2 regions of the Sinomonas terricola genome follow, and region 2 is predicted to be linked to the other one. Evidence: predicted binding sites of a transcription regulator. Region 2 holds the regulator's gene; the other holds the start of a gene.

Region 1 (15,626 bases), on a different contig from region 2:
GCAGGACATCGAGTGGGCGCTCGACGGCGGGAGGATCCTGCTCCTGCAGGCGCGCCCCATGACGGCGCTCCCCGTCGAGCCCCCGGAACTCAACCGGTTCCAACGCACGATGGCGCCGTTCTTCGTCGAGATGTTCCCGGTGCGGCCGTATCCGCTGGACGTCACGGCGTGGCTCGGGCCCGCGATCGAGCGGATGCTCAGCCTCATGGCGGGGAGCGTCGGCGTGCGGTTCCCGACGGTTCGCGAGCTGCTGCCGGAACGGGACGGCGTGGCGCTCCAGCTGGCACCTCCGCTCCCGCGGCCGAGCGTCCGCGTGCTCGGTGCACCGCTCTCGATCGTGCGCCGTGCGCGACGGTACCGGACGCCGGAGTGGACCGCAGACCCTCTCGTCGCCGAGTTCGAGGCCGAGGTCGCGGCCCTCGACGCCGAAGACCTGGCCGCGCTCTCATGGCACGCGCTGCTCGCCCGGGCCGATCGGTGCGCGAACGCGCTCGCGCCCGTCGCCAAGCTCCGGGTCAAGTATCTGCCCAGTTCCTTCCTGCCGGTCGCGCCGCTGCGGATCATGCTCGCGGTGCTCGGCCTGAGCGAGCTCGCGTCCGCCCTCGTGGCGGGCGCCCACACGAAGACCCGAGAGGGCAACGACGCGCTCGAGCGGCTTGCGGGCGAGGTTCGGGCCGACGGCACGCTCCGAGCGGCGGCGAGAGACCTCGCAACACCCGCCTTCCTCGACGCGATCCGCACGCGCCCCGAGTTCGGCGCGTTCCGCGAGGCCTTCGAAGCGTTCCTTGCCGAGTACGGGAGCCGGGAATCCGTGAGCATCATCATGGCGACGGCGCCGACCTGGCGAGCCGATCCGACCCCGGCGATCGGCATCATCCAGGCCCTGGCCGCCGCGCCGGCGCCGGAGCGAGATCATGATCCGGGAGCAGCGGCCCTCAGCGAGCTCCTCGCGCACCCGCTGCTCCGCACGTCCCGGGGCCAGTGCCTCGCGACCGGCCTCGTCGACGCCGCGCGGCGTGGCATGGCGTTCCGCGAGGACACGCACGTCTTGGCCGCGCGCCTCCTGACGCCGACGCGCGCGACGTTCGTCGAGCTCGGACGCCGGCTCGTCGCGGCGGGCGTGCTGCCCGCGGCCGAGGATGTCTTCCACCTCCGCCTCGACGAGCTCCGCTCGATCGGCTCGCCGGATGCCATGGACGACGGCGAGCGCGCCCGAGTGCGGAACCTCGCCGCGCGCCGCGCCGCCTTGCGCCGCGAGTACGCGGGCGTGCCGATGCTGGATCTTGCGGTCGTCGTCCCCCGCGAGGACGACGGCGGCAGCGGCGCGCTCCTGACCGGAACCGCGGCGAGCGGCGGCGTCGCCGAGGGCCCGGTGCGCATCATCCGCGGCCCGGCCGAGTTCGGGGAGCTCCGCGCGGGGGACGTGCTCGTATGTCCCAACACGAATCCTTCGTGGACACCGCTCTTCGCGCGCGCGGCCGCCGTCGTCGTCGACACGGGCGGGCTCGGCTCACACGCGGCGATCGTCGCGCGCGAGTACGGCGCCCCGGCCGTCATGGGGACGGGGCGGGGGACCGCGCTGCTCGAGGATGGGCAGCGCGTGCGGGTCGACGGGAGCCGGGGGAGGGTGGAGACGGCATGACGCAGCGCGTCGGGATTGTCGGCGGCGGGATCGTCGGGATGGCGATCGCGCGGGCCCTTGCGCTCACGGGTGCGTTCGACGTCGTCGTCCTCGAGAAGGAGCGTCGTGTCGCGGCGCATCAGACGGGGCACAATTCGGGGGTCGTGCACGCGGGGCTCTACTACCAGCCGGGATCGCTCAAGGCCCTCTTGTGTGCGCGGGGCCGCGAGCTCACGCGCGAGTTGTGCCAGGACCGCGGCCTGCCGTACCGCGAGCTCGGCAAGCTCGTCGTCGCGGTCACCCCTGACGAGGTCCCTCGGCTCGACGAGATCGAGCGGCGCGCTCGGGCCAACGGCGTGCCCGACCTCGCGCGGATCGGGCACGAGCGGATGCGGGAGCTCGAGCCGCACGTCGCGGGGGTGGCGGCGGTGCACTCACCGCACACCGCCGTCGTCGACTTCGCGGCGATCACCGAGGCGATGGCCGACGACGTGCGGCGCGCGGGCGGGCGCGTCCTCCTGGGCACCGAGGTGATCGGGGTGCGCGCGGGGGAGCCGACGACGGCGGTCGCGACTGCGGGTGGGACCCACACCTTCGATCGACTCGTCGTGTGCGCGGGGCTCCAGTCGGACCTCATCGCGCGCATGGTCGGCGCGTCGCCGTCGCCCCGGATCCTGCCGTTCCGAGGCGAATACTGGACGCTCGTGCCGCCGCGGGCCGAGCTCGTGCGCGGCATGATCTACCCGGTTCCGGACCCCCGCTTTCCCTTCCTCGGCGTGCATTTCACGCGAGGCGTGTACGACGACGTGCACGTGGGCCCCAACGCCGTTCCCGCACTCGCGCGCGAGGGGTACGGCTGGGGGAACGTGTCGCTCCGGGACACGCTCGGGTCCTTGGCGTGGCCTGGGGCGCCCGCGCTGTTTCGGAAGCACTGGCGGATGGGCCTGCGGGAGATCTCCGCGTCACTGCTGAAGCCGCTGTATTACCGGCAGGCGCGCGAGTTTGTGCCGGCGCTGCGGCCGTCCGACCTCGCGGCGAAGGCCGACTCTGGCGTGCGGGCGCAGGCGTGGAGCGCCGACGGCTCGCTCCTCGACGACTTCGCCGTCGACCAAGTCGGGTCCGTCACGCTGCTGCGCAACGCGCCCTCGCCCGCGGCGACGTCCTCGATGGCGATCGCCGAGCACGTGCTGCGCGAATACCTCGGGGTGCCGGCGCGCGAAGGGTAAGCGTGGCCACGCGTTGGGCGGAGGTGGCCGCGCGTCCCGGACGGACGCGTGGCCACATCTCGCCTGACGGGTGGCCACATCTCGCATGGCGCGTGGCCACGTCCCGCCTGACGGGTGGCCACGTCCCGCATGGCGCTTGGTTAGGCTGCCGACACGGCGGGCTCGTCTGTGCGGACGGCGAGCTCGCCGCCGTCGCCGGTCTCCTCGACGCTGACGGCCACTCGCCCGCCCTGGCCCACCGATCCCGCGACGAGCAGGTCCGCCACGCGATCCTCGAGCTCGCGCTGGATCACGCGGCGGAGCGGCCGGGCCCCGAACTCGGGCTCGTAGCCGCGCTCGGCGATCCAGTCGACGGCGGCGTCGTCGACGTCGAGCGCGATGCCCTGCGCCGCGAGCCGAGCTTCCGTGCCGCGGAGCTGGAGCCGCACGATGTCATGCAGCTGCTCGCGGGTGAGCTTCCTGAACAGCACGATCTCGTCGATGCGGTTGAGGAACTCGGGCCGCATCGTCTCGCGGAGCCGCCCCATGATCCGGGCCCGCAGCTCCGTGTCCGCGGGAGCGGCATCCGCCCCGCCGGCGGCGAAGCCGAGCGCCGCCCCGCGCGTCGCGAGGAACTCGGACCCGAGGTTGCTCGTCATGATCACCACGGAGTTGCGGAAGTCCACGGTGTGACCCTGGCCGTCGGTGAGTCGACCGTCGTCGAGCACCTGCAGGAGCAGGTTGAAGACGTCTGGGTGCGCCTTCTCGACTTCATCGAGAAGAACGACCGAGTACGGGCGCCGCCGCACGCGCTCCGTGAGCTGGCCTGCCTCCGAGTAGCCGACGTATCCGGGAGGCGCCCCGACCAGCCGGCTCACGGTATGGCGCTCGCCGAACTCGCTCATGTCGAAGCGCACCATCGCGGACTCGTCGCCGAACAACGACGCCGCGAGGGCCTTCGCGAGCTCGGTCTTGCCCACGCCGGTCGGGCCGAGGAACAGGAAGCTGCCCACAGGACGGCTCGCGTCGCCAAGCCCGGTGCGGTTGCGCCGCACCGATTTCGCGATCGCCCTCACGGCATCCTCCTGCCCCACGATGCGCTCGTGGAGCTCGTCCTCAAGGCGCGCGAGCCGCTCGCGCTCGCCTTCCGTGATGCGCGCAGCCGGGATTCCCGTGGCGCGGGCGACGACGGCGGCGATGTCGGCTTCGTCGACGGAACCCGTCGCGTCCGCCGGGTTGGCTTCAGGTGCCTCCGCCGTGGCCTCGATCTTGGCCGAGACGGCGTCGATCCCGTCACGCAGGCGCGAGGCCTCCTCGTAGTCCTCGGCGGCCACGGCGGCCGACTTCCGCTCCTCGAGCTCGGCGGCCTCCGCGAGCAGGGCCTCAAGGTCCGCGCGCGGCCCCCGGGCCAGGCTCAGCCGCGCGCCGGCCTGGTCGATGAGGTCGATCGCCTTGTCGGGCAGGTACCGGTCGGTGATGTACCGGTGGGAGAGTTCGACGGCGGCGCGGATCGCGGCATCGGTGTACGTGATGCCGTGGTGCTCCTCATAGCGGGACTTGAGCCCGTCGAGGATTGCGACCGCGTCCTCGATGCTCGGCTCGCCGACAATGACGGGCTGGAAACGCCGCTCGAGGGCGGGGTCCTTCTCGATCCTGCGGTACTCGTCGAGTGTGGTCGCGCCGATGAGGTGCAGCTCGCCGCGGGCGAGCCTCGGCTTGAGGATGTTGCTCGCGTCCATGCCGCCCTCGCCGCCACCGCCCGCGCCGACCACGGTGTGGAGCTCGTCGACGAACGCGATGACGTTGCCGTCCTCCGCGATCTCGTCCATGGTCTTCGTGAGACGCTCCTCGAAGTCTCCGCGATACCGCGTGCCAGCGAGCATCGCGGGGAGGTCGAGCGAGACGACGGTCTTGCCGTGCAGCTGCGCCGGGACATTGCCGGATGCAATCGCCTGGGCGAGGCCCTCGACGATCGCGGTCTTGCCCACGCCGGCCTCGCCGATGAGCACGGGGTTGTTCTTCGTGCGGCGGGCAAGGATCTCGATTGATTGCTCGATCTCCGAGGCGCGGCCGATCACGGGGTCCAGCTTGCCCTCGCTCGCGAGGGCCGTGAGATCGGTGCCGAATTGGTCGAGCATCGGGCTCTTGCTGGCGCCGCGACCTCCGGCGGCGGCGGGCCCGCGAGCACCCCGACGCGGGATGGGGCGAGCCGCGCGCGGCGCAGTGCCGCCGTCGTCTGTGGCGCCGGAAGCACCGTCGGACGGCTCGCCGTCCCGCGCCTGGAGCGCCTGCGGCGTGATCCCGAAGGCGCCGAGAATCTGGCCTGCGGGTGCGTCCGTGCTCAGGACTAGTGCGAGGAAGACGTGCTCGGGGTCGATGTACGTCGAGCCGAACGAGCGGGCCACCTTGTATGCGTCGAGGAGAGCGTGCTGCGCCGACTGCGTGAACGTCGGCGCGGCTGGCTTGGCCTCGGGGTCCGGCCACATCGAGGCTTCGGGAAGCCGCTCCTCGACAGCCGCGATGACCTCGGCGGGGTTCGCCCCCGCGTAGGCGATGAGGCCTGCGACGGACTCGGTCTCCGAGAGGGCACGGAGCACGTGGAGGGCGTCGACCTCGCGGTGCCCGTGCTCGATCGCGAAGCGCCCGGCGGCGTTCAGGACCTGTTGTGTTCCGCGGCTCACGAGCCGCGTGATGTCGATAGACCGGTTGGGACGGCGTGCTCCCTGGCCCTGCAGGTAGCGGGCCAGGAAGTCGTCGAACGAGCCGTTCCCGGCGGTAGGGCCGAAGTAGATCGGCATGCGTCCTCCTAGACTTGAGTCAATGTCGCTCATGTTCAACCATGTGGCCGACGGGATATTCCCGAGGGGTACCGGCTCCTACCCGGGCCGGGCTAGCGTGGGCCGCATGACGACCATCGCGAAGAACATCGTCGACACCCTCGCCGCCAACGGAATCCGCCGCGTCTACGGCCTCCCGGGAGACTCGCTCAACGGCTTCACGGATGCCCTCCGGGAGACCCCGAGCATCGAATGGGTCCACGTCCGCCACGAGGAGGCCGCCGCGTTCGCCGCGGCCGCCGAGGCGGCGCTCACGGGGGAGGTTGCCGTGTGCGCGGGCTCCGCCGGGCCGGGAAACCTGCACCTCATCAACGGCCTGTACGACGCGAACCGTTCGCGCGTGCCTGTCCTCGCCATCGCCGCGCACATCCCGAGCGCCGAGATCGGCTCGAACTATTTCCAGGAGACGCACCCGCAGGAGGTGTTCCGCGAGTGCAGCGTCTATGCCGAGCAGGTCACCGATCCCGCGCAGATGCCGCGCATCCTCGAGATCGCGCTCCGCACCGCCGTCGAGAAGCGGGGCGTCGCCGTCGTCGTCGTTTCTGGCGACGTCGCCCTCACCCAAGTCGAGAAGGAGCGGGTTGCCGTGGTGCGGCGGGCTCGGCCGCACATTGTCCCGAGCGACGATGAGCTGCGCGAGGCCGCGGGCCTCCTCAATGCCGCGGACAAGGTGACGATCCTCGCCGGGGCCGGCGTCGAAGGTGCCCACGACGAGGTGGTGGCGCTCGCGGACGCGCTCGGCGCGCCGATCGTGCACGCGTTCCGCGGCAAGGAGTTCATCGAATACGACAACCCGTTCGACGTCGGCATGACCGGCCTGCTCGGCTTCAGCTCGGGCTATCGGGCTATGGAGGCCTGCGACGCGCTCCTGATGCTCGGCACCGACTTCCCCTACCAGCAGTTCTATCCGGAGAACGCCAAGATCATCCAGGTCGACATCCGCGGCGACCAGCTCGGCCGGCGCGCGAAGCTCGATCTCGGCCTCGTCGGCGACGTCAAAGACACCGCAACTGCCCTCCTGGCGCTCCTCGAACGCAAGCACCGCCGCGCGCACCTCGACGCGTCGCTCAAGCACTACGCGAAGGCGCGCTCCAAACTCGACGACCTCGCGACGCCCACGAAGAAGGGGCAGGCGCTCCATCCGCAGCACACCACGCGCGTCCTCGACCAGCTCGCCGCCGACGACGCGGTGTTCACGGCCGACGTCGGCACGCCCGTCATCTGGGCCGCGCGTTATCTCACCATGAACGGACTACGGCGGCTGGTTGGCTCATTCACGCACGGTTCCATGGCGAACGCCCTGCCTCATGCGATGGGCGCACAGGCCGCGTTCCCCGGGCGGCAGGTCGTGGCGCTTGCGGGCGATGGCGGGCTGTCGATGCTCATGGGAGAGCTCATCACGCTCGTGCAGAACAAACTGCCGGTCAAGCTCGTGGTGTTCAACAACGCCTCGCTCAACTTCATCGAGCTCGAGATGAAGTCGGCCGGGTTCGTGAACTACGGGACGGGGCTGGACAATCCGAACTTTGCTGCGGTGGCCGAGGCCCTGGGCATCAAGGGGGTGCGGGTCAACGAGTCCTCCGAGCTCGAACGCGGCCTCAAGGAGGCCTTTGACCACGACGGCCCGGCTCTCGTCGACGTGGTGACGATCCGGCAAGAGCTCGCAATGCCCCCGACGATCACCGCCCAGCAGGCCAGCGGCTTCACGCTGTATGCGCTCCGGACCGTGCTCTCTGGCCGCGGCGACGAGGTGCTCGACCTCGCGAAGACGAACTGGCGCCGGGTCTTCTAGGGATCTGGCCACGCGTGGGCGGGATGTGGCCACGCGTGGGCGGGATGTGTGGCCACATCCCGCCGCGCTAGCCGGTCGCGGCGTCGTCGAACGCCTCCCGCGCGTCGAGGATCTTGCCGGCATGGCTCTCGGCCCATGCGCGGATGGCGTCGAGGGGCCCGAGGAGGCTCTTTCCGAGGGGCGTGAGGCGGTATTCGACGCGCACGGGCACCTCGGCGAACACGGCACGGGACACGAGGCCATCACGCTCGAGCGTGCGCAGGGTCTGGGTCAGGACCTTGGGGGTCACGCCGCCTACGGCGGTGCGCACCTCGCCGAAGCGCAGCGGCCCGTCTTTGAGGGATTCGACGATGAGCGGCGTCCATTTGTCGCCGATCCGCTGGAGCACGACGCGCGAGGGGCAGTCGGGATCCATGACGTCGAATTCGAGACTTTCCATAAGGTAACCATAGCACTTTGAAGTACTTAGTATCTCTAGGATACTGTTGGGTCATTCGTCAGGACCGAGACAAGGAGCACTCATGAAGATCGCCGTCTACGGAGCCACCGGCATGGTGGGAAGCCAGATTGTCGCCGAAGCGTCCCGCCGCGGGCACGAGGTGACCGCCATCAGCCGGAAGGGCGCCGCGGTGGAGGGTGCCGCCGTCGTCCGCGCCGCTGATCTGAGCGACCTCGAGACGTACCGTTCCGCCGCGGCGGCGAACGACGTCGTCGTCCTCGCCACATCGCCGGACCGCTCGGGCGGGCCCCTCGCGCCGTACCTCGCCGCACACCGCGCGATCGCCGGCGTTCCCACCGACGCGCGCCTGTACCTCGTGGGCGGCTTCGGCGGGCTGCAGTCGCCCGACGGGACGCGCATCAAGGACCTGCCGGACTTCCCGGCAGAGTACAAGGCCGAATCGGACATCGTGTTCGAGGCCTATGAGGCGCTTCGTGACTCCTCGGCGGGCCTGGATGTGACCGTCCAGGCGCCGGCCGCGGTGATCGCGCCGGGCGAACGTACGGGCGAGTACCGCACGGCCGTCGGCGTCCCCGCTGGCAACTTCATCTCCGCGCAGGACTACGCCGTCGCCGCGCTCGACGAGCTCGAGAAGCCGCAGTTCCGCGGCGAGCTCTTCACCGCCGCGAACTGACGCGGGCCGCGCGCCGTCGCCCTTGCGGTGCACACCCTGCAAGGGCGACGGCGCGACATCAGTACGTCGCGGCGTTCGGGAGGATGACCGGCTTGGACGGCGGCTGCGAGAAGTCGAAATCATTGACGAGGTCGCCGAGAGCCGGGCTATTCTCGCGAACGTCGGGACGGGGGTCGGGCCGCCCGTCCGTCGCGGGGTCGAGGCGCTGACCGTGGAGGAAATCGTCCTCGATGAACTTCACGTACGCGTCGTGGCTCAGGGTCTGGTGGTCGATGTACCCCTTCTTCGCGTACGGGCTGATGACGATCCCAGGTACGCGTAGTCCGTAGCCGTTCTGGTCAACGGTGGGCGGCGCCACGTGGTCGTAGAAGCCGCCCCAGTCATCCCACGAGAGGAAGATCGCGGTGCTGTCCCAGTCGGGTCCGGACATGATCGCGTTGATCAGCCCGGTCACGTAAGCCTGCCCGGCGCTGATGAGCGCTGGCGGGTGCTCGCTGACCGCCGCCGTCGGGGTGATCCAGCTCACTGAAGGAAGCGTGCCGTTCTTGGCCGCGGCATAGAAGTTGGTCAGAGACTGGATGTTGCCGAGCTGACCATCCTGCTTGACCGTGTCGAAGTATGGAAGCGGGTTCCAGATCCCCGAGGTCTTGGCGTTCTGCGGGACCGGCGCGCAGGTCATGGCCGAGTCGTTCTCGCAGTCGGGTTCCGTGCCGTTGAACACGTAGTAGCCCCACGAGACGTTCTGCTTGTGCAGCAGGTACGTCAGGTCCGTCCACGCATAGTCCGGCGGCTGGATCTGCTTCGCCGCCGTGAGCAGTTGCTGCTTGAGGCTATCCGGAAGCTGCGCGTGGTCGATCGCCGAGACGCAGCCGTCGAAAGTGTCGCCGGTCTTGCACTGCTGGGCGACGAAGGCATGCAGCTCGTCCGCGAGGCCGGGACTGATGCCCGCCGCCGCGAGCGCGTCCAAGCAGGAGGGCGTCTGCGATCCGCCGCGGCACTGGCCGATGATCGTGTTGCGGAGGCCTGAGCCGAAGTCGGGCGGGTTGGCCGGACTCTCCAGCGCGTTGACGCACGACTGGGGATCGCCGGCCGTGGTGCACTTCGCCGACCATTCCGACACCATGTACAGGTGCGCCGGGAGGCTCCAGGATGCGTTCGAAGCGAACATATGGTCCTGAAGCACGAAGTCTTTCGCGTACGCCCAATAGTTGGGCAGGTCACGACCGTCGTGGTAGCCCATGACGTCCGTGCTGCCCGCCCCCACGCACGCGGGGTCGTTGGGTGCGCAGTTGGATTGGGCGCGTTCGGCCTGGGCTACGAAGCCGTCCATCTTCCCGCCGTCGATGTCTTCCCTGGCATTGGATGCGGAGTGCGGCCCGCCGGCATTGCTGTCCGCGGGGTTGTGGTAGGGCTGCGCGCACGAGCCCTTGGCTGGGTCAGGGACGCACACCGTTGGGACACCCTGCAGCGTGGGAATCCCGTCGGCACCGGGAAACGTGCCGAAATAGCTGTCGAAGGATCGGTTCTCCTGCATGATCACGACGACGTGTTGGATCTTCGAGATGCCCGCGGCTGCGTCGGAGGCAGCTTCGGAAGCGGGGGTGGGGGTCGACGGCGTCTGGCCGTTGGCGATGGCGAAGAGCCCGCCGGTCACCACGAGAAGGAGTACGACGGCGATCCCCGCCACCGTGGCTCGCCCGCGGCGTCGTCGGACCCACGCGCGAAAGCCCACGGCATTCCTCCTTCAATGCTTGCCTCAATGCTTGTTTCCCGGATGAGGCGAAAGCTAGTCTTCGGAGCTTGGTGCAGGCTGGACGCGACCCGGCAGTTCCCGCAGGGCAGGCTGCCATGCGGGAAAGCCGGCAGAACGGGTCAGTTCGCGGAGGCGATCCAGAGATCGGGGCCGAAGACCTCGTAGTGGATCTTCCGTGCCGGGACGCCGAGGGCGATGGCCTCGGAGCGGATCTTCCGCATGAACGGGAGCGGTCCGCAGAGGAAGAGGCTCGCCCCCTCGGGCAGCGAGACATCGGCAAGGCTCATGAAGCCCTCGCGGGCGCCAGCAGCACCTGCGACCGGCGCCTCGGCGGGCTGCTCGAGCCAGAGGTGGAGTTCGGCGTCGTCGATCTTCTCGACGTCGCCGAGCATCTGCTCGCTCAGGGCCCACGCCTCGAGGCTGCGCTCGGCGTGCAGCACGAGGACTTCGCGCTCGGACCCGGCGGCCGCGAGGGAGCGGAGGATCGACGCGCTCGGCGTGCAGCCGATGCCTGCCGAGGCAAGGATGAGGGGGCCGTCGCCGTCGTCGAGCGTGACGTCGCCGTAGGGGTTGGAGAGCTCGATGATGTCGCCCACCTGGATCTTCTCGTGCAGGATCGGCGAGACCTCGCCGCCGTCGTTGTACTTCGTCGTGAACGTGCGGCGCTCGGTGGACTCGGCATCCGCAGACAGCGAGTATTGGCGGGCCTGGAGCAGCCCGTCCTCGACCGGGATCCGCACGCTCACGTACTGGCCGGGCTGGCCCGGCGTCACGGGCGTCGCGTCGGCGGGCTCGAGGACGAACGTGACGGTGCTCGCGCCCGATGCGAGCTTCTCGATGACCTTCCACGGCGCCCACATGACGTTGTTGGCCTGCCGCGCGTAGAGCCCCTTCTCGAGCTTGATGAGGGCGTCCGCCATGAGCCAGTACACCTCGGTCCAAGCCGCGGCGACCTCGGGGGTCACGGCGTCGCCGAGGTCTTCGGCGATGGCCTCGAACAGGTGCTGGTACACAATCGGGTACTGGTCTTCCGTGATCCCGAGCGAGGCGTGCTTGTGCGCGATCCGGCTCAGCACGGCCTCGGGGAGCGTTCCCGGATGTGCGACGAGGTGGGTCGCGAAGGCTGCGATCGCGCCGGCGAGGGCCTTGCGCTGCTCGCCGTTGGCCTGGTTCGCGCGGCTGAAGACGCCGTTCAGAAGCTCCGGATGTGCCGCGAACATCTTCTTGTAGAACAGCGGCGTGATCTCGCCGATGCGGCTTCCCACGAGGGGGAGGGTGGCTTCGATGACGGGACGGGCGGTGTCCGAGAGCATGGAGACTCCTCAGGTTCGAAGGTAATTCAGCATTTTTCATGCTGAATTGAACCCAAGTTTTCTACGCTCCGTAGAAGAAGGCAAATCGGGAAGGTCAGACGGCGCTGCCCGGCGGCCGCAGGCCGAGCTGGAGAAGCACGGGTTCCATCTGGCGGCGGTGGGGGAGCGAGCTGATGATCACATGGTCGAGCGCGCGATAGAACGCCTCGCGGGCCTCGCGCAAGGCCGAGCGCAGGCCGCATTGAAGGTTCAAGGGGCAGTCGCCGTTGGCGGATTCGCATTCGGTGAGGTCTTCGCGCGTGTCGAGGGCCCGGAGCACCTGGCCCACAGTCGCGCGACGCCCGGCGTCGCTGAGCTGCACGCCTCCAGCGCGCCCGCGCGTCGATTCGACGAGGCCCAGTTCGCGGAGCCTGAGGACCGCCTTGCTGACGTGGTTGTACGGCGTCCCGACGCCGTCCGCGATCGCGCGGGTCGCGAGCGGCTCGGTGTTGCCGGTCGAACTCAGCAGCATGAGCGCCCGAAGGCTCACATCCTCGAAGGCCGTCATGCGCATGGGAAGAATTCTACCCCTGAGTAGACAAACATTTGTACAATTAATCGGCTGATTCGTGGAGCAGTTTTACGAGGAGCCGCACCCCGGGGCTCGCTGACATGGTACGCCGATACGCGGCAGATACAACGCGCTTGGCCGGCTCTCCCGCGAGAGGGCGCGCGACGACCTCGGGTGGAAGGGTCCCGCGGCCGAGCCTTGGGATGAACGCCAGCGCGAGTCCCTGCGCCACGAGCTCGACGTGCGTCGCGAAATCCGGGTCGACAAATGCGACGCGCGGAGTGACACGTTCGTTCGCGAGCAGCCGCATGAGGGCCTCGTGGCAGATCGCGCCGCGCGGCTGCGAGCACCACGTTTCCTCGAGCAGCTCTGAGCGCGGGACCTTCTCGAGGGCCGCGAGGCGGTGGGTGCGCGGCAGGATGATGTCCGCCTCGTCCTCGCAGAGCGGATCGAGCGCGACATGCGCCGGCACCTCGAGCGCGACGGAGTTCCAGTTGTGGACCACCGCGAGCTGAACGTCTCCGTGGGCGACCTGGGCGACCGCCTCCGCCGGGTCCATCGCGACGACCTCGAGCCGCATCCCGGGTGCCTCGACGGCGACCCGCTTGGCGACGTGGCCGAGGAGCCCACGCGCGGCCGTCGAGAAGGACGCGACCGTGAACGTTCCCTCGGGCGCGTCGTCGGCCGCGAGCATCGACTCGACCTGTTCGATGTCCGCGAGCAGGCGCACGCCGTGCTCCACGAGGGCGCGCCCGCGTTCCGTGAGCAAGATGCCGCGTCCCTGCCGCTCGAGGAGCGCCGCACGCGATTGGCGCTCGAGCTTCTTGATCTGCTGCGAGACTGCCGAGGGGCTGAAGCCGAGGGCCTCCGCCGCCGCGACGACCGAGCCGTGGCGTTCGACGGCGGCGAGCGAGCGGAGCGCCTGGAGATCGATCATGAAGAAATCGTAGATGGTCAGCCGCACAAATCAACGCTGGTGCTTCATGGTCCGTGCCCGCAGGATGGAGAGGTGAAACCGCGCCACTCTGCCCTCGCCGTCCTCGTCGCCGTCATCTGGGGAGTCAACTTCATCGCGATCGAACTCGGCCTGCGCGATGTGCCGCCCCTCGTGTTCGCGGCCCTCCGCTTCGCGCTCGTGGCCGTGCCGGCCATGCTGTTCGTGCCCAAGCCCGCGGTCCCGTGGCGCGTCATCGCGGGTGTGGGCCTGTTCATGAGCGCCGGCCAGTTCGGCCTCGTCTACCTCGCGATGCACTCGGGCATGCCCGCGGGGCTCGCCCCGCTCGTCCTGCAGAGCCAGATGCTTTTCACGATCCTGCTCGCCGGGGCGGTGCTCAAGGAGCGGCCGACGACGGCGCAGCTCGCCGGAGTGGGCGCCGGCGCCGTGGGCCTCGTGCTCGTCGCCGTGGGGCGCGGTGCGGTGGCCCCGATAGGCCCCCTCGTTCTCGTCGTGCTCGCGGGCTTCTCATGGGGCATCGGGAACACGATCTCGCGCGCCGCGAAGGGCGCCTCGGGGCTCGGCATCGTGGTGTGGTCGGCCGCCGTCGTTCCCGTGCCGATGCTCGCCCTCGCCGCGTTCGTCGACAGGCCGGGCGCCGTCGTCGGATCGCTCGCGCACCTCACGCTGCCGGCCCTGCTGAGCACGCTCTTCACGGTCGTGCTCGCCTCGCTCGTGGGCTACACGGCGTGGAACTCGCTGCTCGGGAAGTACCCGGCCGCCGCCGTCGTGCCGTACACGCTCCTCGTGCCGCCCGTCGGGATGCTCGCGGCGTGGCTCGCGTTCGGGGAGGTCCCGCAGCCGCTCGAGATCGTGGGCGGGGCCGTGCTCCTCACGGGTGTCGGCACGACGCTCGTGCGGCGGCGGGAGTCGCGGAAACGTGTGCCCGAGGCCGCGCTCGCGGACGTCAGTCCGTGAAGACGCGGGCCTCGTGCCCGTCCGGTTCGACGCTCCCGTACAGGTAGCCGTTCGCGGTCATCTCGTAGGGCAGGACCGCGGCGAGCAGCCCTCCGCCGCGGTGCTCGGCGGCCGCGTGGATCCCGTCGGTGCCGTGGTCCGGCAGGGTCACGTCGCTCGCGAACGCAACGGCCCGGTACGCGCCGCGCCCTTGCCTCAGCAGTTCGACCAGGTCGGTAAGCATCGCCTCGGCGTCGAGATCGCCGTCGAGCTCATCGTCATCTTCGCCTGATCCAGCCTCCCCCTCCGGTGGGGCGACGAGCACGAGCCGCAGTTCGCCGTCGTCCGCGAGCGTCACGCCATAAGGGAGGAAGCCGCCGTTGTTCTCGAGCTGCTCCTGTGCCATGGCGAGCGCTGTGCCGAGGACGTCATGGAGCTCACGCAGCATGTCGTCCTCCGAAGGCGAGGCCTTCGGTGCGCCGGCGTCGGGTGCTTCGGGGCGCGGGCTCATGAGCGCACGATCGCGAGGACGTTGTCGCGCACCGAGTCGAGCGTCTCGCGGTCCTTCGCCTCTCCATTGAAACGGAGGTACGGCTCGGTGTTGGACGGGCGGAGGTTGAACCACCACGAGCCGTCGGCGGCGGAGAACGTCGTGCCGTCGAGTTCGTCGATGACGACCTCCGGCCCCTCGTACACCTCGCGCACGCGCGCGACCGCGCCCGCCTTGTCCTCGATCTCCGAGTTGATCTCACCCGAGGCGACGTACGGCTCGTACTCGGCGCCGAGCTCCGAGAGCGGGAGCTCCTGCTCGCCGAGCGCCGCAAGGACGTGCATGGCCGCCAGCATGCCCGTGTCAGCGTTCCAGAAATCGCGGAAGTAGTAGTGGGCCGAGTGCTCGCCCCCGAACACCGCGCCCACCTCGGCCATGACAGCCTTGATGAACGAGTGGCCCACGCGCGTGCGCACGGGCCGCCCGCCGTCGTGCTCGACGAGCTCTGGGACGGCGCGGGACGTGATGAGGTTGTGGATGATGATCGGCTGGGCCTCGCCGGTCGCCTTCGCGCGCGCGATCTCCCGCCGCGCCACGAGGCCCGTGATCGCCGACGGCGAGACCGGCTCGCCCTTTTCGTCGATGACGAAGCAGCGATCGGCGTCGCCGTCGAAGGCGAGCCCGAGGTCCGCGCCGTGATCGACGACGGCCTTCTGCAGATCGCGCAGGTTCTCGGGCTCGAGCGGGTTCGCGGGGTGGTTCGGGAAGGTGCCGTCGAGCTCGAAATACAGAGGAATGATCTCAAGGGGAAGCGCCGGCAGAATCGTGTCGCCGAGGACGGCCGGCGTCGTCAGGCCCGCCATGCCATTGCCCGCGTCGACCACGACCTTGAGCGGGCGGATGCCCGAGAGGTCCACGAGGCTGCGAAGGTGCGCGGCGTAGTCCGCGAGGACGTCCCGCTCGGCAATTGAGCCCCGGCGGTCGACGGCGGGCACCTCGCCGGACGCAAGATACGCCTCGGTGGCAGCCTGGATCTCCTTG
Region 2 (15,626 bases):
GTGCAGGTAGGACTTGTGCTCGGCGGGCGGATCGACATGGACGACGAGCTCGACGTCGTCCACGTGCACGCCGCGCGCGGCGACGTCGGTTGCGACGAGCACGCGCACGGCACCCGAGGCGAAGTCCGCGAGGTTGCGGTCACGCGCGTTCTGGGAGAGGTTGCCGTGGAGGTCGACGGCAGGGATGCCCGCCTGAGTGAGCTGCTTCGCGAGCCGCTTCGCGTGGTGCTTGGTCCGCATGAAGAGGACGCGGCGCCCACGGCCGGACGCGAGGGCGTGCACGAGGTTCTTCTTCGCGCCCGCGTCGGCGGCGACGAACACGTGGTGCTCCATCGTCGTCACGGCGGCGCGAGCCTCGTCGACCGAGTGCGTGAGCGGGTTGTGGAGGTAGCGCTTGACGAGGGCGTCGACGCCGTTGTCGAGCGTCGCAGAGAAGAGGAGCCGCTGGGCGTCCTTGGGCGTCGCGTCGAGCAGCCGCTTCACGACGGGCAGGAAGCCGAGGTCCGCCATGTGGTCCGCCTCGTCGAGCACCGTGACCTCGACATGGCCGAGGTCGACGAGCCCCTGCCGTCCGAGGTCCTCGAGGCGGCCCGGGCACGCGATGACGATGTCGACGCCGGCGTTGAGCGCGCGCTCCTGGCGCTGCTGGGAGACACCGCCGTAGATGACGGTCGTCGTGAGGCCGGCGGCGCGGGCGAGCGGCTCGACGGTCGCGTTGATCTGGGTGGCGAGCTCGCGGGTCGGGGCGAGCACGAGGCCGAGCGGGCGGCGCGGGGCGCGGACGACGGCGGCGCCCGCCGCGTCGAGGCGCGCGACGAGCGGGATCGCGAACGCGAGCGTCTTGCCCGAGCCGGTGCGGCCGCGACCGAGCACGTCGCGGCCCGCGAGCGTGTCCGGCAGGGTCGCCGCCTGGATGGGGAACGGGGTCTCGATGCCCTGATGCGCGAGGGCGCGGTCAAGAACAGAGGGCACGCCGAGCGTCGCAAAGGAGGTGGCAGAGGTGGGGGCCGGTGTAGTCGGCGCAGGGGTAGTCAGGGCAGGCATGAATGCAGTCAGCTCCAGCATCGGAAGGTCCCGCAGGCCGGGGCGGCAAGCGGGTTCGCCGAAGAAAGGGAGCCTGGCACGGGGCCTGTCAACGCGTTCTACGACGCAGGGCTCTGCGTGCCGACGCCTGCGAGGTGAGATCCCCGTAAGGCGAATGGCCGCGGCCCAGTTGGTTCATTCTATCAGGATGGGCGAGGCGACCACTTCCCCGGTCGCGGTGCCGTCCGGCCTCAGCAGGCAGCCGACGCGCTTGACGCTGCTCAGCATGACCGTGCTCTGGACGAGCTCGATCCCCGGAATCCGCTCCTGGAGGGCGAGCTCCGCGGTCATGACGTCGGCCACGGTGCGCAGCCACATCACGATCGTGAAGTTGGTCTGGCCGGTCGTCGACGCAACGAGCCGCACGTTGCGGAGGCCACCCAGCGCCGCGGCGGCTTGGGCATGCTGGCCCGGGGGGACCTTCGTGAGCCATTTGCACGCGACCGGATAGCCCGCGGGGCCCTGCGCGACCTCGCATCGGAACGAGAGCAGGCCGCTCCCGATGACGCGCGCGAGCTGCCGGTGCACGGTCGCGGGGCTCCGGCCGAGTTCGCGGGCCATGTCCGCCGCACTCGCGCGGCCGTTGCGGGCCAGGAGCGGAAGGAGGTCGAAGCACGCGGGCGGGAGCCGGCCCGTGAACGGCTCGGACCGTGCGAGTGCCGAGAACGCGGCGATCTGCTCGCGGTCGAGTGCCGCGAGCCGCCACGAGTGCCCGCCCGAGTGGAGGCGCGTGCACAGCTCGGTCTGGATGCGGCTCACGCCCGGGGCCGCGGCGAGGCGCGGAAGGATGGACTCCGCGCATTCGGACAGGTTGCGCGCGAAGACCGTGAGCGCGAGGTCGGGCTGGCTCGCCGCGACGTCGACCGTCTGCACCTCGGGGATGACGGCGAGCGCCGCGACAGCCTCTTCGCGGCGGCCCGGCACGCATTCGACGTCGACGAACGCGAGCACCATCTCGGATGGATCGCCCCGGAGATGGGCGGTCACCCACGCGAGCCCGGCCGAATGGAGCCGCTCCCACCGGCGAGCGAGGGTCGCGGGGTGCGCCCCCAGGATGTCGGCGGCGTCGAGCCACGCGACGCGCGGGGCGATCTGGAGCGCATGGAGGAGCGCGAGATCGTCCTCGGAGAGTTCGACGACGGGAGCTCCCCATGAGAGAAATCTCTGCCGAGCAGAATCCATCTGATCGATTATTGCAGTTTTACGCGCGGGGAATACTGCGTCCCGCACACTGTCAGGCAAACACCACAACGTGGCGTACGCCACACCATGGGCGCCGGGCAGCGCCCGAAGGAAGGAGCCGAAGTGATCGACGAGGCACGCGGCCTGCAGGAGACCCTCACGACGTGGCGGCACGCCCTCCACGAGGAACCGGAGATCGGACTCGACCTCCCCCGCACGCAGGAGAAGGTCCTCGCGGTCCTCGACGACCTCGGGCTCGAGATCAGCACGGGCACCGACACCACGTCGGTCACCGCCGTGCTGCGGGGCACCGCTCGTGAGGAACTCGCCGCCGGTGGCGCGTCGTCGTCCGCCGATCCGGCTCCATCCGCGGGAAGCGAGCGACCCCTCGCACCTTCTTCCGGGCACCGCCCCGTCGTGCTTCTCCGGGCCGACATGGACGCGCTACCCGTCCAGGAGCGCACGGGCGTCGGGTTCACGTCCCGCATCGACGGCGCGATGCACGCGTGCGGCCACGACCTCCACACGTCGATGCTCCTCGGCGCCGCGACGCTCCTGGCGGACAATCGGCACAAGCTCGCGGGCGACGTCGTCCTCATGTTCCAGCCCGGCGAGGAAGGCTACGACGGCGCGAGCGTCATGGTCCGCGAGGGCGTCCTCGACGCCGCCGGCCGCCGCGCCGACGCGGCGTTCGGCCTCCACGTGTTCTCGTCCATGGAGCCGCACGGGCGCTTCGTGACCCGCCCCGGCGTCATGATGAGCGCGTCCGACGGCCTCTTCGTCACGGTGCGCGGCGCGGGCGGCCACGGCTCGGCACCGCATGCCGCGAAGGATCCGGTCACGGTCGCGGCCGAGATGGTCCTCGCGCTCCAGACGATGGTCACGCGGCAGTTCAACATGTTCGATCCCGTGGTCGTGACGGTCGGGCGGCTCGCGGCGGGCACGAAGCGCAACGTCATCCCGGACACTGCCGAGTTCGACGCGACCATCCGCACGTTCTCCGAAGCGAACCGCGAGCATATGCAGCGCGCGATCCCGCGCCTCCTCGAGGGCATCGCCCACGCCCACGGCCTCGAGGTCGACGTGCGGTACGCGGCCGAGTACCCGCTCACGATCACGGACGTGGCCGAGACGGAGTTCGCCGAGTCCACGATCGCGGAACTGTTCGGCCAGGCCAGCGGCCGTCACTCGCGGCTCGCGCAGCCCCTGAGCGGTTCCGAGGACTTCTCGCGCGTCCTCGCGGAAGTCCCCGGGAGCTTCATCGGCCTGAGCGCCGTCCCCGCGGGCGTCGACCCCGCGACAAGCGCCTTCAACCACTCCCCCTTCGCAACGTTCGACGACGCCGTCCTCGCCGACGGCGCGGCCCTATACGCCCAGCTCGCCCTCGCCAAGACGGCAGAGCTCGCAGCGCGCTGACCCCGGACCGGACCAGACCCCCACGAGAGAGACCCCATGACAACCAGCCCCAGCACGCGCACGGCGAGTTCCGCCGTCATCGCCCCCTCCGCGCGTCGCACGCTCATCAGCACCGGCATCGGCAACGCCGCAGAATGGTACGACTGGGCGATCTACGCGACGTTCGCGCCGTACTTCTCGAAGCAGCTCTTCAACCCCTCCGACCCGACGTCTGCGATCCTCTCGACGCTCGCGATCTTCGCCGTCGGCTTCGTGGCCCGCCCGTTCGGCGGCTTCGTCTTCGGCTGGATCGGCGACAGGTTCGGCCGCAAGAACTCGATGACGTTGACCGTCGCGCTCGCGGCGGTCGGAAGCCTCCTCATCGGCATCGCCCCGACGTTCGGCGCCGTCGGTGCGCTCGCGTCCCTCGTGCTCCTCGTCGCGCGCCTCGTTCAGGGCCTCGCGCACGGCGGCGAGCTCCCCTCGTCGCAGACGTACCTCTCCGAGATGGCCCCGCGCGAGAAGCGCGGCTTCTGGTCCACGCTCATCTACTTCTCGGGCACGATCGGCAACATGGTGGGCGCGCTCATCGGCGCGATCCTCGCGATCGCCCTCCCCAAGGCAGACATGGCCGCGTGGGGCTGGCGCCTCCCGTTCATCCTCGGGGCGGTCATGGGCCTCTACGGGCTCGTGATGCGGGCGCGCATGCCCGAGACCGAGGCGTTCGAGGAGCTCGACACCGCGCACCACAAGTCGCAGAGCCTCATCCGGGACATCCTCGAGCACCGCAAGCAGGCGCTCCAGGTCATCGGCATGACGGTGGGCCTCACCGTCATCTACTACGTGTGGGCCATCGTCGCCCCCACCTACGCCGCGACGAGCCTCAAGCTCGACCCGGGGCAGGCCCTCTGGTACGGGTTTGCCGCCAACGTGGTGTTCCTCGTCGCGCTCCCGCTGTGGGGCAGGCTGAGCGACCGGATCGGCCGCAAGCCCGTGCTCATCATCGGCGGCGTCGGGTGCGCGGTGCTGCACTTCCCCATGACGTGGCTCCTGCACGACTCGCTGTGGCAGCTCTTCGTCTCGATGTCCGTCATGCTCATCTTCATCGCCGCGGGCGCCGCCATCGCCCCCGCCGCCTACGCCGAGCTGTTCCCCGCGAAGGTGCGCACTGCCGGCGTCGGCGTCCCGTACGCAATCGCCGTCGCGGCCTTCGGCGGTACCGCGCCGTACCTGCAGACGCTCTTCACTGACGTCGTGAAGCAGCCGTGGATGTTCAACGCGTACGCGGTCGTCATGGTGCTCGTCTCCGTCGCCGTCGTGCTCGGCCTGCCCGAGACGAAGGCGAAGGACCTCACCGTCTGACGCCTGAACTACGCTTGGGGGCGATGAGCGAGCAGCACGAAACCCCCACACCGGACCCGCCCTCGGGCGGCAACCCGATCACTCCCGGCAGCCAGGCGTCCTTCGGCACGTATCGACGCCAGCCCGTGAGCTTCGTGCGCCGCGGCACGCGCCTCCAGGGCCGGCGGCAGCAGGCGTGGGACGAGCACGCGGAGGCCTTCGTCATCGATGTTCCCCGGCACGTCGCGGACACGTCGGTGCACCCGGACTACGTGTTCGACGCCGATGCGGAGTTCGGGCGTCCGGCACAGGAGGCGCCGCTCATCGTCGAAATCGGCTCGGGCCTCGGGGAGGCGATCGTCGCCGCGGCCGAGGCGAGCCCCGAGCAGAACTTCCTCGCCGTCGAGGTGTACCGGCCCGGGCTCGCGAACACGCTCCTCCGGATCGGGCAGCGCGGCCTCACGAACGTGCGCGTCGTCCAGGCGAACGCGCCCGAGGTGCTCGGCACGATGCTGCCCCCGGGTTCGGTGAGCGAGCTCTGGGTGTTCTTCCCCGATCCGTGGCACAAGACGAAGCACCACAAGCGGCGCCTCGTGAACGACTCGTTCGCCGAGCTCGCCGCGCGGGTCCTCGCCCCGGGGGGCGTCTGGCGGCTGGCGACCGACTGGTCCGGCTACGCGCAGCAGATGCGCAGCGTCGTCGCCGCGTCGCCGGACTTCCGCAACGCGCACGACGGCGAACGGGCGGGGGCGGCGAGCCCGCTCACGGCGGCCTGGGCCTCCGGGGCGGACTGCGAGCCGACCGGCGAGACCGATTCCGTGGGCGGGTGGGCGCCGCGCTTCGAGGGCCGCGTGCAGACGAGCTTCGAGAACAAGGCCCTCAAAGCGGGGCGTGTCATCTTCGACCTCACGGCGGTGCGGGAGTAGCTGTGGTGACGCGGCGCCGCACGGTGACCGGCGCCGTCGTCCGTCGCCGCCCGCCCTGCGCCAGCTGAACGCCCGGCGATTCGGACATTGCCCTAGGTTTCAGCGCGGGGCAATGTCCGAATCGCGAGGCTCTCTCGGGAAGACGGCTTGTCGCCGAGAGGACGCACTGAGGCCGTCCTGTCGACTAGAAGGCGTCTTCCCGCCGTCGCCGCCGCGTGCCTGGGTCCAACGGCCCGCGGACCACGAAGGCCGCCATCGACGCGCCTACCAGGGCGACGACGGTAAGGAAGGTTCCGAAAACGACCGAGTAGTTGTCCAGTCGGGTCATGGCACCTTCGACGAAGCCCGCGAGTGCGGCAAGAGCCATGGTGGCGACGGGCGCAACCACCGGCCACAGCATTCTGCGCAGACCGAGCTCCTCCATGACCGCAAGGAGTGGTCCCCAGAGAAGTTGGGTCGCCGGTACCGTCAGGACGGCGGCGAAGCCTAATACCGCGAGCTCGCTTCCCCGCGTCCCTACTCCCTCCGGACTCGACCACAGCTCGTACACACCGGCGACGAGCACCCCAGCCAGAGCAAAGCACCCGTAGAACCCAAGAGGGTGGACACGTAGTATGTACCTCACCCTGACACCGCTGTATTGATTTGGTCAACGGGACACCTCGGTCCGAAGAGGCAATCGAAAGAATTGTTCGGCCGCTGAATCAGTGGCTGCCAATACTCCGTCCCATACGGATTGAACCGCGCGTAGGCCTCATGAGCGGGTGCTTGGAACCGCCATCCGACCATTTCAATGAGACCGGACCGGTAGAAGCGATTCATGACGTTGTACTGGATCGACCCGATGCTGCAATATGGATTACCGACATCATGCTTGAATCGGACCTGCGCATAGGAGCCGCTCCGGTAGGCCTCGGTGAACTGCATCCCGGCCGAACTAGCCGTTCGGGTGTCCACGAACGATCCGTAACGATAACGCGTGGTGGGACCCACAGCCTTCAGAAGAACGAGCGATTGACTGTCCGGGTTCCCCCAGTTGACCGTTGCCCACATAAAAGTCCTGAACTGAGACTCCCCATTCGGCGCCGAAGCAGAAGGAGCTCGATAGCCCCGGTTGTCTCCGCCGAATTCCCAGCCGTCCTGCCCGAACACTTCACAACTCGCAGCACCGAAAACGTTCAGACCCACTCGCGAGTTGGGGATAAACGTCTTGTATTCCACCGCGTTGTTGTAGGGCTGGTAGGCCTGTTGAGTAAGGAGGGAGCCGGGCGCCCTCTCCGACTTCAAGGCGCCCGTCGTGGTGGCTTTGAGCGTCCTGTCGGAAACCACCGCGGTTTGTCCAGAGATGTCGGCGATGATTCGGTAGGTATACGTAGCCCCACTGGTCAGGCCACCCTCCTGGAAGCTTGTTGAAGGTGTCTGACCCAGATTGCGATCGTCCCGCTTGATCGTATAGGTCGCGCTTCCGGGCACCGCTCGCCAACTGAGGCTGACTGTGGACTCTGTCGTGGCAACAGCCAGACTCGGCAACATTTCGGCCGGACCGATATCGATCTGGTTACGGTCTATCGATGCATCGACAGTACCTGGATTCTGCGCCATAGACGTGGCTACCCAGTCGATACCTGAAGACTTGGGCTGGTCCTCGGCAACATCAGCCGGACTCTCAAACTGGATTACTTTCACCGGCTGGCCGGCGTTGGGCATTTGCCCCGCTTGCGCCAAAGCCCATGCTTACGAGCACTGCAATCGTGAACACGGCTACGCTTCGGATAATTCTTGCCATGGTCCCCCCTATTGTTCGAAGATTCTCAAACCCTAGCCGCGGAACCCAGAGAGATCAACTCTTGAGGACGTAGGTTTGATGTTCCAGGCCGCAGCAATTCACGAAATTCTGACATTCGCGTCTTCGCGATGCACGCAGATGTGAAAAGGCTGCGCTACCTGGAATGCAGGGCGCCCACGAGGGCCTCGGTGAGCGGGTTCCACGCGCGATTCGTCGGCCCGCTCAGCATGAGCCGGCGCCCGAGGGTCGGCTCGAGCGGGACCATCTGGAGCTCCTTCGGGAGCATGGCCTCGCCGAGGCCCGGCATGATCGCGACGCCGACGCCCTCCTGGACCATCACGATGAGGGTCGCGAGCTCGCGCACGCGCTGGCGCATCTCGAACGGCACGCCGGCCTTGGCGTGGATCCGGCGAACCTCGTTCTCGCACCCGCCCGTGTTCACGATGAGCCCGTCCTCGTGGAGCTCCCGAAGCGGAATCCGAACCTCCCCCGCGAGCGGGTGGTCGCGCCGCACCACGGCGCAGTATTCGTCCTGGCCAACGAGCACAGCCCCGGGTGGGTCGGGGTGGGGATCGACGAGGATCGCGGCGTCCACGGTGCCGTTGTCGAGCCACGCGGGAATCTCGTCGTCGTCGCCCTCGAAGAGACTCACCTCGACCTTCGGCAGGAGCGCCGACCAGACCCCGAGCAGCCCGGGGACGAGGCCTTGGCACACGGTCGGCACTGCGCCGAGCCGCACGCGGCCCTCAGGCACCCCGGATCGCGCCCGCATGCTGCCGTCGAGGGCATCCAGGGCGGCGACGGCGGCCCGCGCGTGCGGAAGCACCTCTCCCGCGAGCGCCGTGGGCGCATTGGCCCGCTCCCGGTCGAGGAGGATCCCGCCGAGATGCTCTTCGAGCGCGCGCAGAGTGCGAGACACGGACGACTGGCTCACCCCGAGCAGCTGGGCTGCCGAGGTGAACGAGCCACTGTCGACGACGGCGAGCAGCGTGCGCAGCTGCGGTACGGTCGGGGCCATGCATTCATGGTATAGGCAAATGCGCTCGATGTATTTGATTCATGCATAGGACGGCGCGACAGTGAGGTCATGACGACCCGCCGCTTCGCTCTCACCGCCGCCTTCGTCGCGCTCGCCCTCATCTGGGGCGCGAGCTTCCTCCTCATCAAGGAATCGCTCACGGGCTTCACTCCCGGCCAGGTCGCCGTCGGGCGCATCGTGCTGGGAGCGATCACGCTGCGCCTGATCATGGTCGCGACCGACCGCGCGTGGCCCCGCGAGCCACGCTTCTGGGGGCATATGGCCGCGGTCGGGATCCTGCTGTGCGTCGTGCCGTTCAGCCTGTACGCATGGGCGGGCGAATCGCTCCCCTCGGGACTCTCGGCAATCCTCAACGCGTCGACCCCGCTCATGACCGCCCTCGCGACGGCGGCCGTCCTCCCGTCGGAACGGCTCGCGTCGCGGCAGGTGCTCGGCGTCGCGGTGGGGGGCGCCGGCGTCGTCCTCGTCGTGGGGCCGTGGGGGCTCGCGGCGAACGCCGTCTCGCCCGCCCTGAGCTCATTCCCCGCCCAGCTCGCGTGCCTGGGTGCGACGGCCTGCTACGGCCTCGGCTTCGCGTACATGCGGCGTTTCGTCGTCGGGCGGTACCGCTACGACGCCCTGAGCGTCTCGACCGTGCAGCTCACGATGGCTGCCGCGGTCGCGCTCTCGTGCGCGCCCCTGCTCGGGGCCCTCGCCCCCGCCCCCGCCCCGAACCCGTGGGCGCTCGGCGCGCTCGCGCTGCTCGGCATCTTCGGCACGGGCATCGCGTACATCTGGAACACCGTGATCGTGACCCATTGGGGCGCTGTCGCGGCCTCGACCGTCACGTACCTCACGCCGCTCGTGGGCGTCGCCCTCGGCACCACCCTGCTCGCCGAGAGCCTCACGTGGAACCAGCCGGTGGGGTGCGTCGTGGTCATCGCGGGCATCATCGCGATCCACCGGGGGGCGGCCCGCCCGCGCCCGGGCCAACCGACGGCCGCCGAGGTCCGGCCAGTCGAGCAGCCCGTGCCGGCCCGCTGACGCCCGGCCCGCTGACACCCCGGGCTCAGCCGACCGTAGCGCGCGCGAGCGTGTTCTGCGACGCGTCCCGGACCTCGACGCCACGGATGGACGCGAGCTGGAACGACGTCGCGCCCGTGAGCACGGCCCGGCCCGAATAGCCCGTCGAGCTCCAGCTCGCCGCGCGTTCCTGAGCCCCGTCTGCCGTCACGATCCACACACTGAACACGCCCGCGCTCGGCATCCCCCGGCACACGAGATCGAGTTCGGTCCCCCACCCCTTGCGCACGAACGCGACGTCGACCTGAGTCCCGTCCGCCGAGATGAGGGTTGCGCTCGCCGCCGGCGCGGCAGTGGGCGACGGCGTCCCGCTCGGCGCGGGCGGGGCCCACCCCACGACCGGCCCGAGCGCGATCCCCACGGCCAGCGACGCCGCGGCGGCACCGGCGATCGCACCCGCCCAGCGCATCCGCAGCGCGCGACGGCGCGTGCGCACCTTCGCGAGGAGGGCCGGCGGCGCGGGGGCGACCGCAGCGGCTACCGGCCGCTCGGCGAGCGCCTCCGCGCGGGAGACCGGCACGGCGTCAAGCAGCGCCGGAAGAATCTCGAGCTGCTCGACTTCGGCGCGGCACTCCGGGCAGGACGCGAGATGCTGCTCGACGGCGCGGGCCTCCTCCAGGTCGAGCCCGCCGAGGAGATACGCACCGAGGGACAGCCGCAGCTCCGCGTGGTTCACCGTTCCACCCCCAGTTCATCGAGCGCTGTGCGCAGCGCCTTGAGCGCATAGAAGCAGCGCGACTTGACCGTCCCGGCGGGGACGCCCAGCTCCTCCGCGGCCTCGGCGACCGTGAGCCGCCGATAGTGCACGGCGACGAGGGCCTGGCGGTGCTCGCGGGTAAGCCGCATGAGTGCCTCCTCCATGACGACGCGGTCGAGCAGGTCGTCGACGCGTTCGCCGACGATCGCGGCGTCGAACCCGTTCTCGATCGATGCCACCGCCTGGGGGCGGCGCGCCCGCGCGCGGTGCTGGTCCACGATGAGGTTCCGGACCGTGCGGTAGAGATACGCCCGCAGCCCAGCGGTGGGCTCGGGCGCGAGCCGCCACACCCTGATGATGGCTTCCTGCACGATGTCCTCAGCCTGTTCGTCGCTCTCGACGGCCCCGCGGGCGAAGCGCCTGAGCGCGGCGCCGTGGTCGCGGTAGATCGCCGCCACCGCGTCCTCGTCCATCGGCATGGAGCCTCCCCGGCTGCCTCGTCTCATCCGTTCGCCCCTAAGACGCCGCGCGAGGGCGAACGGTTCACCGCCATTGTCCCGCGCTGTGACCCGGGCAGCGTGAACCGAACGGGGTGAACCGAACGGGGTGAACCGAACGGGGTGAACCGAACAGGTGAACCGATCGGCCCGACCAGGCGTCTCATGGTCAGCGGCACACAGCCGTCCACCAAGCGGAAGCAACCGTCCTACGAGCGGAAGGCGGAACCATGAACAAGCGAGCGGCACTCGCCCTGGCCACGATCTCGACGGCGCTCGCGCTTGCCGGATGCGGCGGCGGCTACGGAACCTCGCCGTCGTCCTCTGCCCCGGCCAGCTCGTCGGCCCCGTCCTCGGCGGCCGCCGCCGCGGGCCTCACGCTCATGACGTCGACCGTCGGCGGTCAGAAGATCGTCGTGGACGGCAAGGGCAACACCGTCTACTTCTACACGCGGGACAACAAGGGCGCGACGCAGAGCGCGTGCACGGGAGGCTGCGCAACCCTGTGGCCCGCCGTGACGAATGACGGCGCGCCCGCCCTGCAGGGCGTGACCGGCACGATCGGCAGCATCACGACGGCGAGCGGCAAGCAGCAGGTCACGATCAACGGCATGCCGATCTACTACTACTCGAAGGACACCGCGCCCGGCCAGACCAACGGGCAGGGCGTCGCGGGCGTGTGGTACGTCGTGGGCGCCGACGGGTCGATGATCCAGGGCTCGCTCACGTCGTCGAGCTCGCCGAACACGTCGGGCTACTGATCGGGCGCCGGACAGGTCCGCATGGCATCGCCTGTAGGGGCGGTGCCATGCGGACCTGGAAGGGCATGATCGACTGACCCCGGGCCCTGCACCGTCTCTGGTGACCTCCGAAACTGGGGAGTAGGCTGGATGTCCCCGAAAAGCTAGGAGGAGTCATGTCAGGCTTCCGGAGCTACACGGAAGAGGAACGGCACAGCTACGTCGCCCCGACGTGCGAACTGTGCGGGCAGCACCGCCACATCGTGTGGCGCGAAGAGGACGGGCGGTGGATTCCGCGCGATCACGGATGCTCGAATGAGGCCTGCCCGCAATTCGGCGGCGCGGCGTGACCTGACGCGGGGGGCGGCCGGCAGCGGTCGCCCCCCGCTTCATGCGGCCCAGCGGCTATTTGGCCGCCTCCCCGCGCGCCTGCCCGGCGGCGTGCGAGGCGTGCCCGGCGGCGTGCGCGGCCGGCGACGCGTCGTCGTCGGACTCTTCAAGGTCTTCGAAGTCGTCGTCATCGTAGGCGTCGTCGAAGGCCCCCTCGTGCTCGAGCTCCTCGTCGAGCGCCGCAGCCTCGGCGCGACGCTCCTCGAGGTCGGGGATCAGGCCGACGCGGCGGGCGATCTCGTCCTCGATTCCGTCGTCGTCCAGCGCAAGCAGGCCTTCCTGACCGCGGAGCCACGCCGCGTTGAGGGCCACGAGGTCTTCGACGGCGAGGATCTCCTCGAAGCGTTCGTCGAGTTCCTCGACGGCCTTGACCGCGTCGGTAGGCTTGCCGTCGCCCACGAGGTAGGTCTCCTCCTCGTCGTCGTCGAGCGCGTCGTACGCTGCGGCGATCGCGTCGAAGAGCTCGAGGTGCTGCGCGGCGCCCATCTCGCGGAGGCCGTCGCGGACGTAGCCGTCGATCTCCTCGCGATCGCCCGCGCTCACGGCGTACTGGGCGAATCCGCCGTCGAGCGCCTCGGTGAAGTAGAAGTCGACGTAGTAGCTCCGCAGCGCGTTGACCGCGATCTCGTCCTCGCCGAGCAGCTCGGAGTACATCGCGTTGACCACGTCGATGTTCGCGTCGACCACCTCGTCGTCGGGGCCCTCGAGGACTTCGGCGGGCAGGACAACGGGGTGCTGGTTCGTGCTCATGGGGGCTCCTCGCTCAGGCGGCCGGCTACGTTTCGACCGTACGACGGCGGAGCTCGTCCCACGCGGGAAGCCATGGTTAACGTTGGGCGAACCTTGGGCGAGATCGAGAGGTGGCCACGCGTCCGGCGAGAGGTGGCCACGCGTCCCGCGAGAAGTGGCCACGGATTGGGGTGCGGCCAGCCAAGTCCCTGACTAGGACTCGCGGGGCCGCCACACGACGACGGCCTGCGAACGCTGTTCAGGCCGCTGCCCGCGGGCGAGCGTGACGACGTCGCCCCCGATCCCTGCCGCGAAGATCCGGCGGGATTCGGCACCGCTGCGCCGCGCGTCCTCCACCTCGCGCTGAAGCTCCGCAACGCGCAGCCGCAGCGCCGCAACCTGGTTCTCGAGCTCGAGGATGCGCCTGATGCCCTCGAGCGAGACGCCGTCCTTCGAGAGTCGCTGCACCTCGCGCAGGAGTTCGACGTCGTGCTGGGAATAGCGCCGCTGCCGGCCCGGCTGCCGCGACGGCGAGACGAGCCCCAGGCGGTCGTACTGGCGAAGCGTCTGGGGGTGCATCTCGGCCAGCTCCGCCGCTACGGAGATCACGAAGATCGGAGCGTACGGATCGATGGCCATGGCTCAGAGCCTCGCTTTGGCGGCGAGCCCCGCACGGGGGTTCGATTCGGAGTTCTTCGCGGTGGCCGCGGCGAAGGCGCGCACCGCGTCCTCGGCTTCCTTCGAGAGGTTCTGGGGGACGACGACGTCGATCGTCACCAAGAGGTCGCCAGCACCCTTGGGCGTCTTGACGCCCTGGCCCTTGACGCGGAGCGTCTTGCCGGAGCCTGTGCCCGCGGGGACCTTCATCGTGACGTGCTGGCCGTCGAGCGTGGGCACGTCGATCTGGGCGCCGAGGGCTGCCTCGTCGAAGCTCACGGGAACGTGAATGCGGATGTTGTCGCCGTCGCGCACGAAGAACTCGTGGGGCGTGACGTTGACGGTGACCATGAGGTCGCCGGGACCCGCCGATCCCGGCCCGCCCTTGCCGCGCACGCGGACCTTCTGGCCGTCCCGGATCCCCGCGGGGATCCGGACGTCGATGACCTCGCCGCTCTGCTCGCGCAGGCCCACGGTCGTGCCGCGGATCGAGCCCGCGAAGGAGATCGTCGTCGTCGCCTGGCGGTCGGCGCCCTTCTGCGGCGGCGCCTGGAATCCGCCGCCCGTGCCGAAGCCTCCGAAGAGGTCGGCGAATTCGGGCGGGAGGTCGCCCGTGCTGAAGCCGCGCGAATGCCGCCCGGCGCTTCCGCCGAAGAGGCCGCCGAAGAGGTCCTCGAATCCCGCCGCGCCCGCGCCGCCGCCCGGGCCTCCCGCGGAGAAGCGGGCGCCGCCCATGGCCCGGATCGCGTCGTACTGCTGGCGCTCCTCGGGGTCGCTCAGCACCGAGTTGGCCTCGGTGATGTCCTTGAACTTCTTCTCGGCCTCGGCGTCCCCGGGGTTCTGGTCGGGGTGGTACTTGCGGGCTAGCTTGCGGTAGGCCTTCTTGATATCGGCCTCAGAGGCGTCCTTGGGCACGCCCAGAATGGAGTAGAAATCCTTCTCCACCCAGTCCTGACTGGCCACAAGGGCCTCCTTCGCTTCTCTCTTACTTCTGATGGTAGGGCGACGGCCCGGCGGCGTGGTTGCCGCCGGGCCGTCGCAGCTGCAGAACCGCCGCGCGGTGAGGGCGCGCGGTTACGGCACCGCGACGATCACCTGCGCCGGGCGCAGCACGCGGGCCTTCGTCCGGTAGCCCGAGCGCAGCACCTGCTGGACCGTGTCCACCGTGATGCCCTCGCCGGGCTGCTGGATGAGCGCCTCATGGATGTTCGGATCGAACTCCACGCCCGTCGCGTCGATCCGCTCGAGCCCGTGGCTCGTGAGGATCTGCTCGAGCTTCGCCGCGATCGAGGCGAACGGCCCGTCGGTGAGGTCACCGTGGGCGCGGGCCGCGTCGATGTCGTCGAGCACCGGCAGGAGCGAGGAAAGCACGCCCATGACGGCGACCTCGCCCGCGACCGCGCGGTCGCGGTCCACGCGCTTGCGGTAGTTGACGTACTCGGCCTGAAGGCGCTGGAGGTCCTCGCGGAGCTCGGCAGCCTCGTTCTGCACGCCAGCCGCCTCGCTCAGGATGCGCTCGGCCTGGGCGAGCACGTCCTCCGAATCGTGGGCCTCGTCCACGGGACGGAGGTCCTCATGCTCGGGCTGGGCACCGGCGGCGGCTCCGGCAGCCGAGGCTGCGGGGCTGGCGTCGCCTGTCGCTTCGGGCTGGGGCTGATCGGGCTGCCGCACTCCGCCGGTGACCGGGTCGACCTTGCGGTTGTCCCGGATCACCGGCTTCTGCGGTTCGCCGCGGACCTCGTGCTCTTCGTCGTTGCCGTGGTGGGGAGCCATGGCTACTTCTTCTCGTCCTCGTCAACGATCTCCGCGTCGACGATGTCCTCGTCGTGGGAGCCGGCGCCCCCGGTCGAGCCTGCGCTGCCTGCGGTGTGCGAGCCGTCGCTCGTGGCGTCCGCACCCGCGCCCTGCGCGCCGGCGTAGATGGCCTCGCCGAGCTTGGACTGCGAGTGCTGCAGCTTCTCGAACGCGGCCTTCACGGCATCGTCGTCGGTGCCCTCGAGGGCCTTCTTGAGGGCGTCGACGTCGCCCTGGACTTCGTTCTTGACCTCTTCGGGCAGCTTGTCCTTGTTGTCCGCAATGAGCTTGTCCACCGAGTAGGCGAG

What was found. Region 2 encodes HspR, which represses chaperone genes until heat shock. Its sites were predicted from a motif close to AAGTTGAGTCNNNNNGACTCAACTT; they were not measured.
Region 1: SPF06_RS16870 (ATP-dependent Clp protease ATP-binding subunit) is a predicted target of HspR. The motif match lies at 5,636-5,660, and genes of this name have one in related genera.

The regions. Positions count from the first base shown of each region.
Region 1 is NZ_JAYGGQ010000014.1:68,498-84,123, forward strand. Features, by position in the region: gene SPF06_RS16860 (PEP/pyruvate-binding domain-containing protein) at 1-1,642, shown strand, start outside; gene lhgO (L-2-hydroxyglutarate oxidase) at 1,639-2,847, shown strand; gene SPF06_RS16870 (ATP-dependent Clp protease ATP-binding subunit) at 2,988-5,624, opposite strand; gene poxB (ubiquinone-dependent pyruvate dehydrogenase) at 5,731-7,455, shown strand; gene SPF06_RS16880 (winged helix-turn-helix transcriptional regulator) at 7,523-7,894, opposite strand; gene SPF06_RS16885 (NAD(P)-dependent oxidoreductase) at 7,977-8,588, shown strand; gene SPF06_RS16890 (alkaline phosphatase family protein) at 8,647-10,320, opposite strand; gene SPF06_RS16895 (globin domain-containing protein) at 10,461-11,654, opposite strand; gene SPF06_RS16900 (RrF2 family transcriptional regulator) at 11,749-12,207, opposite strand; gene SPF06_RS16905 (LysR family transcriptional regulator) at 12,248-13,141, opposite strand; gene SPF06_RS16910 (EamA family transporter) at 13,214-14,116, shown strand; gene SPF06_RS16915 (hypothetical protein) at 14,106-14,606, opposite strand; gene SPF06_RS16920 (phosphomannomutase/phosphoglucomutase) at 14,603-15,626, opposite strand, start outside.
Region 2 is NZ_JAYGGQ010000001.1:873,856-889,481, forward strand. Features, by position in the region: gene SPF06_RS04255 (DEAD/DEAH box helicase) at 1-1,044, opposite strand, end outside; gene SPF06_RS04260 (Lrp/AsnC family transcriptional regulator) at 1,219-2,265, opposite strand; gene SPF06_RS04265 (M20 metallopeptidase family protein) at 2,353-3,681, shown strand; gene SPF06_RS04270 (MFS transporter) at 3,718-5,022, shown strand; gene trmB (tRNA (guanosine(46)-N7)-methyltransferase TrmB) at 5,046-5,927, shown strand; gene SPF06_RS04280 (hypothetical protein) at 6,112-6,552, opposite strand; gene SPF06_RS04285 (hypothetical protein) at 6,549-7,634, opposite strand; gene SPF06_RS04290 (LysR family transcriptional regulator) at 7,868-8,731, opposite strand; gene SPF06_RS04295 (DMT family transporter) at 8,801-9,775, shown strand; gene SPF06_RS04300 (anti-sigma factor family protein) at 9,801-10,490, opposite strand; gene SPF06_RS04305 (sigma-70 family RNA polymerase sigma factor) at 10,487-10,990, opposite strand; gene SPF06_RS04310 (COG4315 family predicted lipoprotein) at 11,239-11,769, shown strand; gene SPF06_RS04315 (hypothetical protein) at 11,925-12,098, shown strand; gene SPF06_RS04320 (DMP19 family protein) at 12,154-12,888, opposite strand; gene SPF06_RS04325 (heat shock protein transcriptional repressor HspR) at 13,081-13,506, opposite strand; gene SPF06_RS04330 (DnaJ C-terminal domain-containing protein) at 13,510-14,487, opposite strand; gene SPF06_RS04335 (nucleotide exchange factor GrpE) at 14,599-15,297, opposite strand; gene dnaK (molecular chaperone DnaK) at 15,300-15,626, opposite strand, start outside.